Regions from separate parts of the Bradyrhizobium sp. UFLA05-112 genome, predicted to be linked through region 2. Evidence: predicted binding sites of a transcription regulator. Region 2 holds the regulator's gene; the other holds the start of a gene.

Region 1 (7,375 bases), on a different contig from region 2:
TTCGTGCCAGGGATCTGCGGCGGAAGCGCCAGCGTGAGGCGGCCAGGGGAACGGCCGGGAAACCGGAGGGCCGGCCGGACACGGCTAGAGCATGATCCGGAAAAGTGTGGAGCGGTTTTCCGAAAAGATCATGCTCAAACAACAGCCTAAAGCGCGATGACGATCCATCCTAATCTCATCGCGCTTTGGTGTAGTCTAATCAAAGGATTCCGCGACGATACGAATCCGGAAAACCGGTTGCTTGGTCTCGTCCAGGAGCTCCATGTGCCATTCGGAGTTCTCCTGCAGTTTGCGGGCGATGCCGGCGGCCATGTCGGCGCAGACATGGGTCATTTCCTTCCAAGCTGCATCGCGATCGGGAAATTCGCTGGCCTGCTCCGATGAGCCCGAATAGCGCCCGTTCCGGATCCGGAAAAAATAGAGCGGCATGGCTGGCACCGATCGCGTAATGGCCGAGCCCCGAGGCCACGAGGCGCGCAGTGCAATCCCAAACCGCAGGCAGATCAACTCCGGAACTTTACGGGATTCATGAGCAGCAAAGCCGTGCGGGCAATGTGCAGGCGGCGCCCCCCACAGGGGTGCGGCCCAGTCTTGCTGACAGTTTCGCGACTGGCTCAGGCGGTCTTGCGATCGATGGCCTTCAGTTCCCGGTCGATACGCAGTTGCACGCGACGAATGGCAAGGAGATCGATCTTGGTCTCGGTCTTGCCGCTCTTGACCGTCTCACCGATGCGGAATTGCCACTGCCAGACGCCTTGTATCGCCGTCTTGGCCACGGTGAACTCGATGCCCCTGTGATTCATGGCCGACCTCCACGATTCACCCATGGTTAACGTAACAGGTTGGACGTCATAATATTCCGCCGTCCGTCAAATTTGCCGCTAAGTCGTGGATAATGCAACGAAATCCTTGACCTCTGTGGTGCGAAACAAACGAAGACGCGTGAAGGCCGCTTTCCACATATGGTGCAGCGCAAATTTCACCGGTGCTGAAAGGAACCAGTCGGCTGACCGCGCATTGGCTCGGCAAGGAAATTCATCCAGAGCCATTCGGCTCAAACCCGGCACCTTCGGATTCCATGAAGCTGATCGTCGAGCTCCTCAGGCGGGTCTGGCAGCGCGGCCGGCCCGAGACAAGCGGGTACAACCTGCACGCAAGCGAGGGCGACGACCGTTCGAGCATGGCCGATTTCGTCCGCATCCTTCAGATGCACGACCGGGAGGGCGGCCGGAGCAACTATCCGAGTTGATGGGGTGCTCCCGGGCAGGAACTTTGTTCATGGCCGGAGAACCACGGGTTCCGTGCCCGACATGTCCGCGAACGACGTGTTGGGCGAATGCGCAACGCGTTGCGGCTGCCTTGCGACAGGCCGCGCGGTCCGGGGAAAACCGACACGAGTGAGGACAGATCCCGATACGACCTTGCAATGTTTGTTCGCACATGGCAACGCCAGGTTTCATTATATGGTAGTTGCTAACTTGACCTTCTAAGAAACTGGACCTCGTAAAAGAGGATAGCGTGGGCTGGCTTCGTAATCTCGTGTTGCGCTGGGGTGCGCGAAATTTTTCTCTGGTCTGTCCGCATTGCAGGCAGCCGGCATCGCCTACGGTCTTCAGGCGCGGGCGCTATAGCCTCGGCGAGGAGACGCTCACTTGCGAGCGGTGCGGCGAGACGAGCGTGATCACCTTCTGGCGCTTTGAGGGACTATCAAACCAGCCGCCTGGCTGCGGCGGCGAATCATCCGCCGCCGGACCGCCGCTGGCACCTGGGTCGCGTCGCGCGGTGAGATGAAGCCGCGGCACGTGCCTTGCTTCGCCTCGTTGCGGGTCGAAAGGCAAAGGCGCCTCATTGGCTCGCCTCCTGGCTGATCTCCTGCGCCGCGATCCTGCCGGTCGTCCTCCCCGCCGCCCCTGCGATCGATTCCTTTTCGCTGCGGCTACGCGCAAATCCCGGGAATTGCGGGATAGAAAAAAAGCCCCGCCAGGGAGAGCCGGGCGGGGCAGAAGGTTATTGGAGGCTGAGGTGCTGGGCTGCAACACCGTAGCCAAGCAAGGTTACCCCGCGCAGCTTACAGGGAGCTTACAGGCGGGAGCGGGCGATTGGCGGTTCAAGGCCAGATTGCGGATAGGTCGTGTCGCCATCTCGAGGACGAATCCCGTCCCAATTCCGACACCCACTCGCAGAAATTACGACACAGCAATTGAGGAGACTCAGCGTTGCTCGGCGATGCCATGGGGGAACGTGGCCCGCCGATCAGGGGTGGCATATGGATAACGTAGAGCGATCATTCGCCGCTGCGACGGCGACGGGGTTTGTTGTGCTGGTTGTGGGGCTCATTCTGTTGGCCGTGCTGTAGGCCGGTACGCGCGGGGAGAGGAAGCGGCGTTGCTCGCCTCATGGGCCAAAACCGCGGACGGCGACGATGAGGAAGGCCGCGGGTGACCGTTGGCGATATTGCGGCGGCCGTGCCCTTTGCCAGCCGCTTCAGTCCCGGCCTTGGGAGCATGAGTCAGGCAATAGCGGCAATCTTGAAGATGACCTAAGGCGCGTCCCCTGATCACAAGCGGTTCCGGACGTTGTCAAAATCAACCTCGACGACAACCGGAATCAGAAGGGGCTGGCTACTTTGCATGGGGTTGTTTTCATGGATTCTGGTGAGACCCCGAAACCGCCGCGTCGCCCGTGCCAGCGGACTGGCGGCCTCAATCCGATGGACTGCAACCAATTGCTCCCTATACGAATTGGCCTACCCCATTCAGACTAGGCGTTTCGAGGCATGAACGCCTTGAGGCAGTCTGCGAACAAATTCTGACATTCACAAATTCAACTTGGGACACCGGGGGTTAAGTACGGACAGCACCTGAAGCTCAAAAAGAACATATTGCGAACATGGAACAAACAGTGTACGGTAATTTTATCGCCGGCCCGCTTCGCCAACCGTTTGTCCCTCTCGCGAATCCCCGCCATAAGGAGCACGACCAGATGTCCGCCACTGCCCTGCGTATCGTCGAAGGATCTTCCATGGACAAGAGTAAAGCCCTGGCTGCCGCGCTCTCTCAGATCGAGCGCCAGTTCGGCAAGGGTTCGGTGATGAAGCTCGGCAAGAGCGACCGTTCGATGGACATCGAGGCGGTGTCTTCCGGCTCGCTCGGGCTCGATATCGCGCTCGGCATCGGCGGCCTGCCCAAGGGGCGCATCGTCGAGATCTACGGGCCGGAATCCTCGGGCAAGACCACGCTGGCGCTGCACACGGTGGCGGAAGCGCAGAAGAAGGGCGGCATCTGCGCCTTCATCGACGCCGAGCACGCGCTCGATCCGGTCTATGCGCGCAAGCTTGGGGTCAACATCGACGATCTCCTGATCTCGCAGCCGGACACCGGCGAGCAGGCGCTGGAAATCTGCGACACGCTGGTGCGTTCGGGCGCGGTGGACGTGATGGTGATCGACTCGGTCGCTGCGCTCGTGCCGAAGGCCGAGCTCGAAGGCGAGATGGGGGAATCGCTGCCCGGTCTCCAGGCGCGGTTGATGAGCCAGGCGCTGCGCAAGCTGACGGCCTCCATCAACAAGTCCAACACCATGGTGATCTTCATCAACCAGATCCGCATGAAGATCGGTGTGATGTACGGCTCGCCGGAAACCACGACCGGCGGCAACGCGCTGAAGTTCTACGCCTCGGTCCGTCTCGACATCCGCCGCATCGGCGCGATCAAGGAGCGTGACGAGGTCGTCGGCAACACCACGCGCGTGAAGGTGGTGAAGAACAAGCTGGCGCCGCCCTTCAAGCAGGTCGAGTTCGACATCATGTACGGCGAGGGCGTGTCGAAGATGGGCGAGATCCTCGATCTCGGCGTCAAGGCCGGCATCGTCGAGAAATCTGGTGCCTGGTTCTCCTATGACAGCCAGCGCCTCGGCCAGGGCCGCGAGAACTCCAAGGCGTTCTTGAAGGCCAACCCCGATGTCACCGCCAAGATCGAAACCGCGATCCGCCAGAACTCCGGCCTGATCGCCGAGCAGATTTTGGCCGGCAATCCCGAGCGCGACGCCGACGGCGAGGAGCCGACGGAGGAGTAGGACTTAGCCGAATAGAGTTTCGCGAGGAGCGGGCGCTGAGGACGTTGAGTTGCCGACGTCATCAGTGCCCGTTTCGTTTTTGCGTGATAGAAGGGATACCGGATCAGTTGTCGAGACCGGGATCGCCGTGAGTTGGAATCAGTCCGAGGTCATTGCTGCTCGCCAAATCATCATTGAGACGGCGAAAGGTATACTTTCCGGAAGCGTGTTCCCGGTGGAAGGAGCCAGGACGATTGCGAGGCGTCGCTTCAAGGCTCGCCTCGAAGACGATCCTGATATTTTACCCTTTGTCGGAATTGCTTCCGAGACCGAATCTTTGCCGCTCGGACGCGAAAGGGCGCACTGGCAGGTACGCGCGCTCGCTGATCTGCAGGGCAGAATCGATGAATCCCAGGCTTGGGCGCTCACAATTGCGACCGCTCATTGTCAGAGCCTTCTGGCGCGATCGGCAAGTCTGATGCGTTGGCCCGACGGCTAGGATGGGTTGGACAAAGCCCATCCTACGAATCCCTCACTCCGCCGCTTGCGCGTAATCGCTCACCGGCGGGCACGAGCACACGAGGTTGCGATCGCCATAGACATTGTCGACGCGGCCCACCGGGCACCAGTATTTGTCGGTGCGCGAGGTGCCGGCCGGGAAACAGCCCTCGGCGCGGGTGTAGGCGCGGGTCCAGTTGTCATCCGCGATGTCGTGCACGGTATGCGGGGCGTGGCGCAGCGGTGATGCCTCGATCTTGAAGCGGCCGGCCTCGACCTCAGCAATTTCTTTCCGGATCGCGATCATCGCGTCGCAGAAGCGATCGAGCTCGGCTTTCGATTCCGACTCGGTCGGCTCGATCATCAGCGTGCCCGGGACCGGGAAGCTCATGGTCGGGGCGTGGAAACCGTGGTCGATCAGCCGCTTTGCAATGTCGTCGACGGTGACGCCGCTGGTCGTCTTCAGCGGTCGCGGATCGATGATGCATTCGTGCGCGACGCGGCCCTTCGCGTTCTTGTAGAGCACCGGGAAATGCGCATCCAAACGCGCCGCAACATAATTGGCGTTGAGGATCGCGATCTCGGTCGCACGCTTCAAGCCTTCGCCGCCCATCATCAGGATGTAGATGTAGGAGATAGTCAGGATCGACGCCGAACCGAAAGGTGCAGCAGAAACCGGGCCGACCGTCGCATTCGGATTGGTTGAGGGATGGCCGGGCAGGAACGGCGCGAGATGCGCCTTCACGCCGATCGGACCCATGCCCGGGCCGCCGCCGCCATGCGGAATACAGAAGGTCTTGTGCAAATTGAGATGGCTGACGTCGGCGCCGTAGTCGCCGGGCCGCGACAGGCCGACCTGGGCGTTCAGGTTCGCGCCATCGAGATAGACCTGGCCGCCATGGCCATGCACGATGTCGCAGATCTCGCGGATGTGCTCCTCGAACACGCCATGGGTCGAGGGATAGGTGATCATCATGGCGGCCAGGTCGTCCGAATGCTTCTCGGCCTTGGCGCGGAGATCGTTGACGTCGACGTCGCCGTTCTTCTCGCAGGCGACGACCACCACCTCCATGCCGACCATCGCGGCCGAGGCCGGATTGGTGCCGTGGGCGGAGGAGGGGATCAGGCACACTTTACGATGGGCGTCGCCGCGCGCGGCATGATACCCACGGATGGCCAAAAGCCCGGCATATTCGCCCTGCGCGCCCGAATTCGGCTGCAGCGAGATCGCGTCATAGCCGGTGATGTCGCACAGCCATTTTTCCAGCCGGGCGAACAGTGCGTGATAGCCCTTTGCCTGCTCGCTTGGCGCGAACGGATGCAGGCTGCCGAACTCCGGCCAGGTCAGCGGTGTCATCTCGGTGGTCGCGTTCAGCTTCATCGTGCACGAGCCCAGCGGAATCATCGCGCGGTCGAGCGCGAGGTCGCGGTCACTGAGCTTGCGCATGTAGCGCAGCATCTCGGTTTCCGAGCGGTGCGCATGGAACACCGGATGGGTGAGGAAGGGCGTCGTCCGCCTCAATGCGTCAGGCAGCACCTCGCGCGTGGTCGCGTCGATCTCGGCATAAGAAAGCTTGCCGCCGAACGCACGCCAGACCGCCTCAACGGTCGCCGGCGTCGTGGTCTCGTCGAGCGCGATGCGCAAGGCACCATCACCGAGGCCGAGATTGATATTCTCGGCCGTCGCGCGCGCGACGATCTCGTCGCGCTTCGCGCCGGCGTCTACGCTGACCGTATCGAAGAAGTTTTCGGAGCGTGGCGCAAAGCCGAGCTTGCGCAGGCCCGCGGCCAGCACGGCGGCGCGGCGATGGACAGTGCGAGCGATCTGCGAGAGGCCTTCGGGGCCGTGGTAAACGGCGTACATCGAGGCGATCACGGCGAGCAGCACCTGCGCGGTGCAGATGTTGGAGGTCGCCTTCTCACGGCGGATATGCTGCTCGCGGGTCTGGAGCGCAAGGCGATAGGCGGGCGCGCCGCGCGAGTCCACGGAGAGGCCGACGATGCGGCCGGGCAGCGAGCGCTTCAGCGCATCGCGCACCGCCATGTAGGCTGCGTGCGGTCCGCCATACCCCATCGGCACGCCAAAGCGCTGCGCCGAGCCGATCGCAATGTCGGCGCCGAGTTCGCCGGGCGAAGCGAGCAGCGTCAACGCCAGCAGATCGGCGGCAACGATCGCAAGCGCGCCCTTGGCGCGCAGCGCCGCAATGGCCGGCCGCAGGTCGCGCACCGCGCCCGAGCTGCCCGGATATTGCAGCAGCGCACCGAGCACGTTCGCCTTGTCAAGATCCGTGAGGGGATCGCCGACGATCAGGTTCCAGCCCAGGGGTTCGGCGCGGGTGCGCATCACCGCGAGCGTCTGCGGATGCACGTCCTTGTCGACGAAGAAGGCTTGCGCCTTCACCTGCGAGTGCCGCTCCGCGAGCGCCATGGCCTCGGCCGCAGCCGTCGCCTCATCGAGCAGCGAGGCGTTGGCAACATCGAGCCCGGTGAGGTCGCAGATCATGGTCTGGAAGTTGAACAGCGCTTCCAGCCGGCCCTGGCTGATCTCGGGCTGATAGGGCGTGTAGGCCGTGTACCAGGCGGGGTTTTCGAGGATGTTTCGCTGGATCACCGCCGGCAAAATGGTGCCGGAATAGCCGTGGCCGATCAGCGAGGTGAAGACCTGGTTCTGGGCTGCGAGCTCGCCCATATGCGCGATCGCTTCCGTCTCGCTCAAGGGCTTGCCGAGATCGAGGGGAGCTGCCTGTCGGATCGAGGCCGGCAGCGTCTCCGCCATCAGGGCGTCCACGCTTTTCGCGCCGACGGTGTCCAGCATCGCCGCGACATC
Region 2 (7,375 bases):
TCGACTAAATCTGGACCGCAAGCCGGCTAAGGCTTTTCACGGGCCGTGGGTCCAGTGGTCGGGAAGCCCTCGACAGCTGGCGCGGCGCTGGCCGCATGTCTTGAGCAACGTTGTCGATCCCGGTTGGGTGTGCTCAAGGATCGGCGGCCCTGGGGCGCCGGTAGATCTCGCGACGAGACAACGAACCCAGACTTGCCGGGTCGTAAGCGACGAACCGGCCGCCTTGGTCAGCGGTCGTTATTGGCATCATCTTCAGCAGGAGCAGCCGGCCGATGAGCTCCGGCATCGAGGCGGGGATATTCTCCCGTAGCGAACTCAGCCGTTGGCATTCGTGATCGGCAGTATCCGATCCGTGCGTTCCATGGCCGGCAACTTTGTCAGCCATGGTCGGTAGATTCGTTGTGCGGGCCGACATTCCATTATTTCATTTAGGGACTTGAAGGTGTCCGCGAGCTGCTTGCTTCCCATGTGCTTCCCAGCGCCTTCTTATCGGGAAGCTCCTCACTGTAAGTTACTATGGTTTAATGAGAATTTACGCACATCAGCCGGCGTCAGCGCGTGTCCGGCTATCACATGGCGGTCGTCGCCGGCGTCGTGTTCTTTGCGGTACGCGCGCTGCTGGCGCTGATCCCGGGATTTGCAGTGGGCTATCCGATCAAAAAATGGTCCGCTGCGGCAGCACTGGTGGCTGCCGCGTTCTACCTGCTGCTGTCCGGCGCGGAGGTCGCAACACAAAGATCGTTCTTCATGACGGCGGTGGTGCTGATCGCGGTGATGGTCGATCGTCGCGCCATCACTTTCCGCACGCTCGCGGTGGCCGCGATGATCGTGCTCGCTGTCGCGCCGGAGGCGTTGGTGCATCCGAGCTTCCAGATGTCGTTCGCGGCGACGCTTGGTCTCGTCGGGCTGGTGCAGATCGGCATGCCGAACCTGTTGGCCTCGCCCGATCACTCCGTCACTGCGCGCATCGCGCTGTGGGGCGGCCGCGAGCTCGTCATGCTGCTGATGGCCTCGCTGATCGCGGGGCTCGCGACGACGCCCTATGCCGCCTTCCATTTTCATCGCGTCACGCCCTACGGCGTGCTCGCCAATCTCGCGGCGATGCCGGTGGTCTCGGCGCTGGTGATGCCGGCCGGACTTTTGGGGCTGATCGCAGCGCCGTTCGGGCTTGATGGCGTATTCTGGTGGCTGATGGGGATCGGCATCGACTGGATGGTCGTTGTGACGCGCTGGGTCGCGGCGTTGCCTGGCGCCGTCGGCCGCATCACCGCCTTCGGGACCGGCCCGTTGACTGCCGCCAGCATTGGTCTCGTTCTGATGGGCCTGTTGCGCACGCCGCTGCGCTGGGTGGGCGCCGTCGTGCTGACGCTCGCAATCGGTTGGGCGCTGCACGTGCGCCAGCCCGACATCCTGATCGCAGGCGACGGCCACAGCATCGCGGTGCGCGGCAAGGGCGGCCAACTGCACCTGATCCGAACCGGCAAGGACAATTTTCTTCTCAAGGAGTGGCTTGCATCTGATGCTGATCCGCGCGGCGCGACTGATGCGTCGCTCGCCGATGGCGTCTCATGCGACGAAGGCGGTTGCGTGACGCCGCTCGCCGATGGTCGCCTGGTCGCGCTCTCGTTGCGTATCGACGCGCTGGCGGACGATTGCAGCCGCGCCGCGCTGGTGGTGACGGCGAAGCCTGCAGCAGCCGGTTGCGCGGCGATGGTCGTGGATCGCGAGCGTCTGAAGACGCAGGGCGCACTCGCGCTATCGCGCGATGGCGACGGTTTCACGCTGCAAACGGTGAAAGCAAGGAGCGCAAACCGCCCCTGGTCGCCGGCCGGGGCCGGCGATAGCGATTTCGAGCTCAGCCTCGCACCGCGGCCGGCTACTCCACGCAGCAAGGATGCTACGCCATCGGAGGCCGACCTGCAGGCCGAGGATTGAAAGACGCGTCAGCCGATCGGCAGGCGTGTCGTGGGCGTCGTGGTCGTGTGCTGCTCGACGGCGGGCTGCTCTGTCTTCTCGCCGAGCGGCTGCGTCACCGGCAATTGCAGAACCGTGGCACGCTGTCCCTCGACGAGCTGCGTTACCAGCACGTAGTTGCCGTCGGGGAATTCGATCGCATCATGATGACGATCGGGAATGTGCGGATCGACCTTACCGAACTTGCCGACGCGGGAATTGACGGTGCGCGTCCAGATCCAGCGATTGTCGTAGCGGACGTTGTCGGCGAAGGCGAGCTCGGTGCCTGGCAGGAGGCAGACGGCAACCGAGAGATCACGCTCCGACGCAAATCCACGCGTCGAGGTGCCGCGGAAGGTTGTCGTGACGATCGTCTCGCCGACTTGAGCGGGGCGGGTCGCAACGGCATGTAGGCTGTAGTCACACATCGGAGTGCTCCTCATGCGAGATAGCAGGTCCGCGCCCCCCCGGAGGCGCAGGCCTCTACCAGAGTTGGAAGCCTACGAGTGTATCGCGTTTGTGGGCAAATCTGCGGCCCGTCTGCGCATCGCCCGATCACATTATCTTTCCCGGCAAACGAGGAACAAAGCCTCTCGCCGAGACTCTATCTTGGTTCACATCATTCACTCACGCGAGCTTCCATCAGCGCCGGCAGCGGAGTACCCTGAAGAGGGCCAGCTCGCCTGCGGCGCAGGTGCGATCGCATTGTTGGAATTGCGGAATGGCGCGCTGGTTGCCGCCGCGTGCTCTGCCTTTCGGGCGGCGTGGCCTTTCGGGCGGCGTGGTGTTGCGCTGCATCGCTCGCAGGTGCCGATCCCGCGATCAAGGCTGCCGAGATCACGCCTAAAATCACCTGCCGCATGGGTTTTGTCCTCTGCAGCCCGCACAGCGCATTCGCGCCTGCCATGCTTGAGGATTAGCTCTGTGCAGGTGTAGGGATAATCACAGTGGAAGCGACAACGCTATTTTGCTGGAGCGGACGATCCGTCCGCCCGTATCGCCGTGCGATGGCTGGCAATCTGCCGGGCAATCGGTACTTTCTGCTGGGCAATCAGTACTTCCGATACAGCCCGATCAGCTTGCCCTGAATCTTCACCCGGTTCGGCGGCAGGATGCGCACCTCATAGGCGGTGTTGGCGGGCTCCAGCGCGATCGACGCGCCGCGCCGGCGGAAACGCTTGAGCGTCGCTTCCTCGTCGTCGATCAGCGCCACCACGATGTCGCCGGTGTCAGCGGTCTCGTTGCGCTGGATCAGCGCCATGTCGCCATCCAGGATGCCGGCATCGACCATCGAATCGCCGCGCACTTCGAGCGCATAGTGCTCGCCCGAGCCGAGCATGTCCGGAGGCACGCTGATGGTGTGGCTGCGGGTCTGCAACGCCTCGATCGGCGTGCCGGCCGCGATCCGTCCCATCACGGGCACGGCGACCGGACGCTCGCCGTCGTCGACAGACGCGCTGGCGCTCCGCACCTTGCCGAGATTGCCTTCGATGACGCTCGGCGTGAAGCCGCGGCGGCCGGCGCCTGCGGCTTGAAGCTCGGGCAGCTTGATGACCTCGATGGCGCGCGCGCGGTTAGGCAGGCGACGGATGAAGCCGCGCTCTTCCAGCGCGGTGATCAGGCGGTGAATGCCGGACTTCGAGCGCAGATCGAGCGCGTCCTTCATCTCATCGAAGGAGGGCGGCACACCGCTTTCCTTGAGGCGCTCACTGATGAACCGCAGAAGCTCGTATTGTTTGCGCGTTAACATCTCGACCAAATCCCCCGGTTGATGTCGTTCGATTCCGAGACGCCAGATTCAGCAGAAGCCGCTAGATGCTCGAAACAAATCATGAACGGACACTATATGTTCGATATGTGTTCCGCAACCACTTAATTTTGTGTGAACGCGGCGAAGTTCGCATCACGCGCGAATCAGATTGCACTCACAAGGGCAGCCGCAACACCTCGCAAGGCGTGCCTGCTTCGGCCTTTGGCGCGAACGGCGCGCGCACGAGAAGTGCTTGTGCGGTAGCAAGATTCGCAAGCAGCGAGGAGTCCTGGTGGTTGACGGGAACGGCCACCAGCGTGCCGTCCTCGCGCTCCTCGAGCCGTGCGCGCAAATAGTCCTCGCGGACGTCGTTGGGCCCGACGTCGCGCCCGAGCACGGCGCGCTCGCGGCGGTGATGAACGCGCGAGCGGCCAGCAAGCGCGCGAATCAACGGCACCATGAACAGGAAGCCGCAGACATAGGACGAGACCGGATTGCCGGGCAGGCCGATCACCCGCATCGCGCCGAGATGGCCGTGCATCATCGGCTTGCCCGGCCGCATCGCGATCTTCCAGAACGCCATCTCGAAGCCTTCGGCCTGGAGCGCTGGCCTGACCAGATCGTGGTCGCCGACCGACGCACCGCCGGTCGTGATGAGGATGTCGGCGCCGCTCTCGCGGGCCCGGCGGATCCCGGCGGTGGTCGCCGCAACCGTATCGGCGGCAATGCCGAGATCGACCGTTTCGGCGCCCTCGGCCCGCGCCAGCGCGTGCAGGGCGTAGCCGTTGGAGAAGACGATCTGGCCCGCGCCGGGCGTTGCGCCCGGCATCACCAACTCGTCGCCGGTCGCGAGAATCGCGACCCTCGGCCGGCGACGCACGGCAAGCTCCGGATGGTTCATGCCGGCGGCCAGTGAGAGGTCGCGTTCGGTGAGTCTGGCTCCCTGTCGCAGGAGCACGTCGCCCTCGAAGAAATCGACGCCAGCAGGACGGATGTGCCGTCCAGCGATCGCGGCCTCCTTGATCGTGACGCGCCTGCCGTTTGCGACCGTGTCCTCCTGGATTACCACCGCGTCCGCGCCATCGGGCACCACGCCGCCAGTGAAGATCCGCACGGCCTGGCCCGCGCCAACCGCTCCCGCAAATGGCCGGCCGGCCGCGACCTCGCCGATCACGGTGAGCTCTGCGTCCACCGTCGCCGCGTCGGCGGCGCGCACCGCATAGCCATCCATCGCCGACATCGCCTGCGGCGGCTGCGTACGCCGCGCGGCGACATCGCGCGCCAGCACGCGATGGTAGGCCGCATCCAGCGCAACCATCTCCTCGGCCACCGGCTCTACGCCGGCAAGCACTGCGGCAAGCGCGTCGGACACCGGCATCAGGGCCACGGGCAAACTCCTGCTGAGCAAATCGAAGGACAGGTCGCGTTGCGTTCTAGCCGAGTGCAGGCTTCGAGGCAAAAGGGGGCGATCACGAAGGCGGAGATGAATTGTCCCTCCAGCACCGGAACGGCAGGGATGCCCTTTAGGACAATATCGCGCCTTTCCGCTTCCAGCTCAGAATTGCCGCGCGCCATCGCACGCAGGTGCGTCAGGAGACATCCGGGAGAACCCTGATGGCAGAGACTTCAAAGCTATCGGTTGAGAAAGCTCTCGAGAAGCTGCGCGGCGATGAGCCGCCGAAATCGAAGAGCGCAAAGCTGGACGAGGAGATCGAGGCGCTCAAGGAGAAGACGAGCCGCATGCGCGCGCAACGGCAGCGTCTCGATCGGCCTCAACCCAAGCGCAGTTGAATGCGCCTAGCGTGGACGCCGCGCGATCGTCTCGATGACGAGAAGGACCGGGATGACGGTGGCCAAGCATGCCACGGCGACAACCAGGCTCACGGCTAGCATCAGGTGGCTCCCGTTTCATTGTCCGGATCGACGTCGGGCGCCTTCAGGCTGTGATCCATCTCGGGCAGGGGGTCGCCCTGCGATTTGAGATCCGCCGCCTTGCTGACCAGCTTCGCGGACAGCTGCGAATTCGACGTTGACTTGGCGAACTTGAGAAGGATCGAGGCTTGCTTGTTGAAGTAAGACTTGCCCAACACGATCACACATCCGTTGTAGAAAATCCCAACGGACATACGACTCCCGACGCGTTGATCCGTTCCGGGAACTCTGTCTAAAAATGCACAGAGTGAGTTGGTTCCACAATTTGCTAAAAAAGTTCCCGGTGATGGCCGGAACCGAACGCTGAGCGACCGCAGCAATGGGGCGCTTAGAATCCCAGCGCCTTCAGCGCCTCGCCGACGTCGTGAGGCGACGTGACGTGAACCGCGGTCAGCCCTCGTGCCCGCGCGCCTTCGATGTTTTCGGCGAGATCGTCGAAGAACACGATTCGCCTCGCCGGCACGCCGATCGCGGCGACGACATGGTCGAAAGCTTCCGCATCGGGTTTGCGCAGGCCGATGCTGGAGGACAGGTACATCTCGCGGAAATGGCCGAGCACGTCGGCATACTCCTTCGAGAAATAGTCCACATGCGGCCGGTTGGTGTTGGAGAAGGCGTAGAGCGGCACGTGTTGTGCCGCGCGCGGCAACAGGTTGGCGATGTCGGGCATCTCGCCCGCGAAGATCGCATTCCACCCCTCCAGGAATTGCGCGTCGGAGATTTCGATCCCGAGCGAGCGGCGCAGCCAGTCGAAATAGACCTCGTCGCTGATCTTGCCCATCTCGTGCAGCCGATAGGCCTCATCGCGGACATAGCGCGTCACGATCGATTGCGGTTCGCAGCCGGCATGTCCCGCCCAGCAGGCGATCGCCTTGGAGAAATCGATGTCGAGCACGACGCGACCGAGGTCGAACAGGAGCGCATCCGCGCTGCCGGGAGAGAGGAGGGAGGTCATTGCATCCTTTCAGTAACGATAAGGCTCGATATCCAGCAGCGGAAACGCGCTGAACACGCTTGGTACGTTGGTGGCGGTCGCCGGATGCAGGCAGGATGCGTTCACCTCGGCAAACGAGGTGGCCCCCAGCAGCCCGAGACACCGCAACACTTCGTCTTCGAGTAGCTCCAACATCCGTGTGATGCCGGATTCGCCGGCCGCGGCCAACGCCCAGCACTGCAGGCGCCCGATGCCGACGAGGTCCGCGCCCATGGCGAGCGCCTTGACGATGTCGGTGCCGCGGCAGAATCCGCCGTCGACCATGATCTTCGCGCGTCCCTTCACGGCATCGACGATCTCCGGCAATACGTGCATGGCGCCGCGGCCATGATCAAGCTGGCGGCCGCCATGGTTGGAGACGTAGATCCACTCGACGCCGTGATCGAGCGCGATGTGCGCGTCCTCGGCAGTCGCGATACCCTTGATGATGAGCGGGATCTTGAACTTGTCCTTGATCAGCTTCACGGTCCGCCACTCCAGGCCCTTCTGGTAGTCGCCGCCGGTGGCGCGCAGCCGGCTCTCGCGAACATAGCGCTTGGCGATGTCGCGTTCGCGACGGCTGTAATGGGCGGTGTCGACCGTCAGGCAGAACGCGGCGTAGGTGCTTTTCACCGCGCGGGCGACGACATCCTCGACGAAGGCGTCATCGCCGCGGACATAGAGCTGGTAGAAGCGCAGCGCATCGGGAGCTGCTTCTGCGGTCTTCTCGAGGCCCGGATCCGACACCGAGCTCAGCATATGCGCTG

The links. Region 2 encodes LexA, which represses DNA repair genes until DNA is damaged. Its sites were predicted from a motif close to TGTTCNNNNTGTGTTCNG; they were not measured.
Region 1: the regulator LexA is predicted to act here: its motif matches at 2,873-2,890, upstream of recA (recombinase RecA).

The regions. Positions count from the first base shown of each region.
Region 1 is NZ_JBANBK010000002.1:118,719-126,093, forward strand. It holds gene SO180_RS01795 (hypothetical protein) at 1-95, shown strand, start outside; gene SO180_RS01800 (DUF6894 family protein) at 196-429, opposite strand; gene SO180_RS01805 (hypothetical protein) at 615-803, opposite strand; gene SO180_RS01810 (hypothetical protein) at 1,079-1,249, shown strand; gene recA (recombinase RecA) at 2,983-4,071, shown strand; gene SO180_RS01820 (hypothetical protein) at 4,121-4,549, shown strand; gene gcvP (aminomethyl-transferring glycine dehydrogenase) at 4,583-7,375, opposite strand, start outside.
Region 2 is NZ_JBANBK010000061.1:3,974-11,348, forward strand. It holds gene SO180_RS29285 (hypothetical protein) at 134-385, opposite strand; partial or broken gene SO180_RS29290 (ComEC/Rec2 family competence protein) at 559-1,935, shown strand; gene SO180_RS29295 (hypothetical protein) at 1,944-2,381, opposite strand; gene lexA (transcriptional repressor LexA) at 3,005-3,703, opposite strand; gene SO180_RS29305 (molybdopterin molybdotransferase MoeA) at 3,879-5,090, opposite strand; gene SO180_RS29310 (hypothetical protein) at 5,318-5,494, shown strand; gene SO180_RS29315 (hypothetical protein) at 5,596-5,829, opposite strand; gene SO180_RS29320 (HAD-IA family hydrolase) at 5,964-6,590, opposite strand; gene SO180_RS29325 (alpha-hydroxy acid oxidase) at 6,600-7,375, opposite strand, start outside.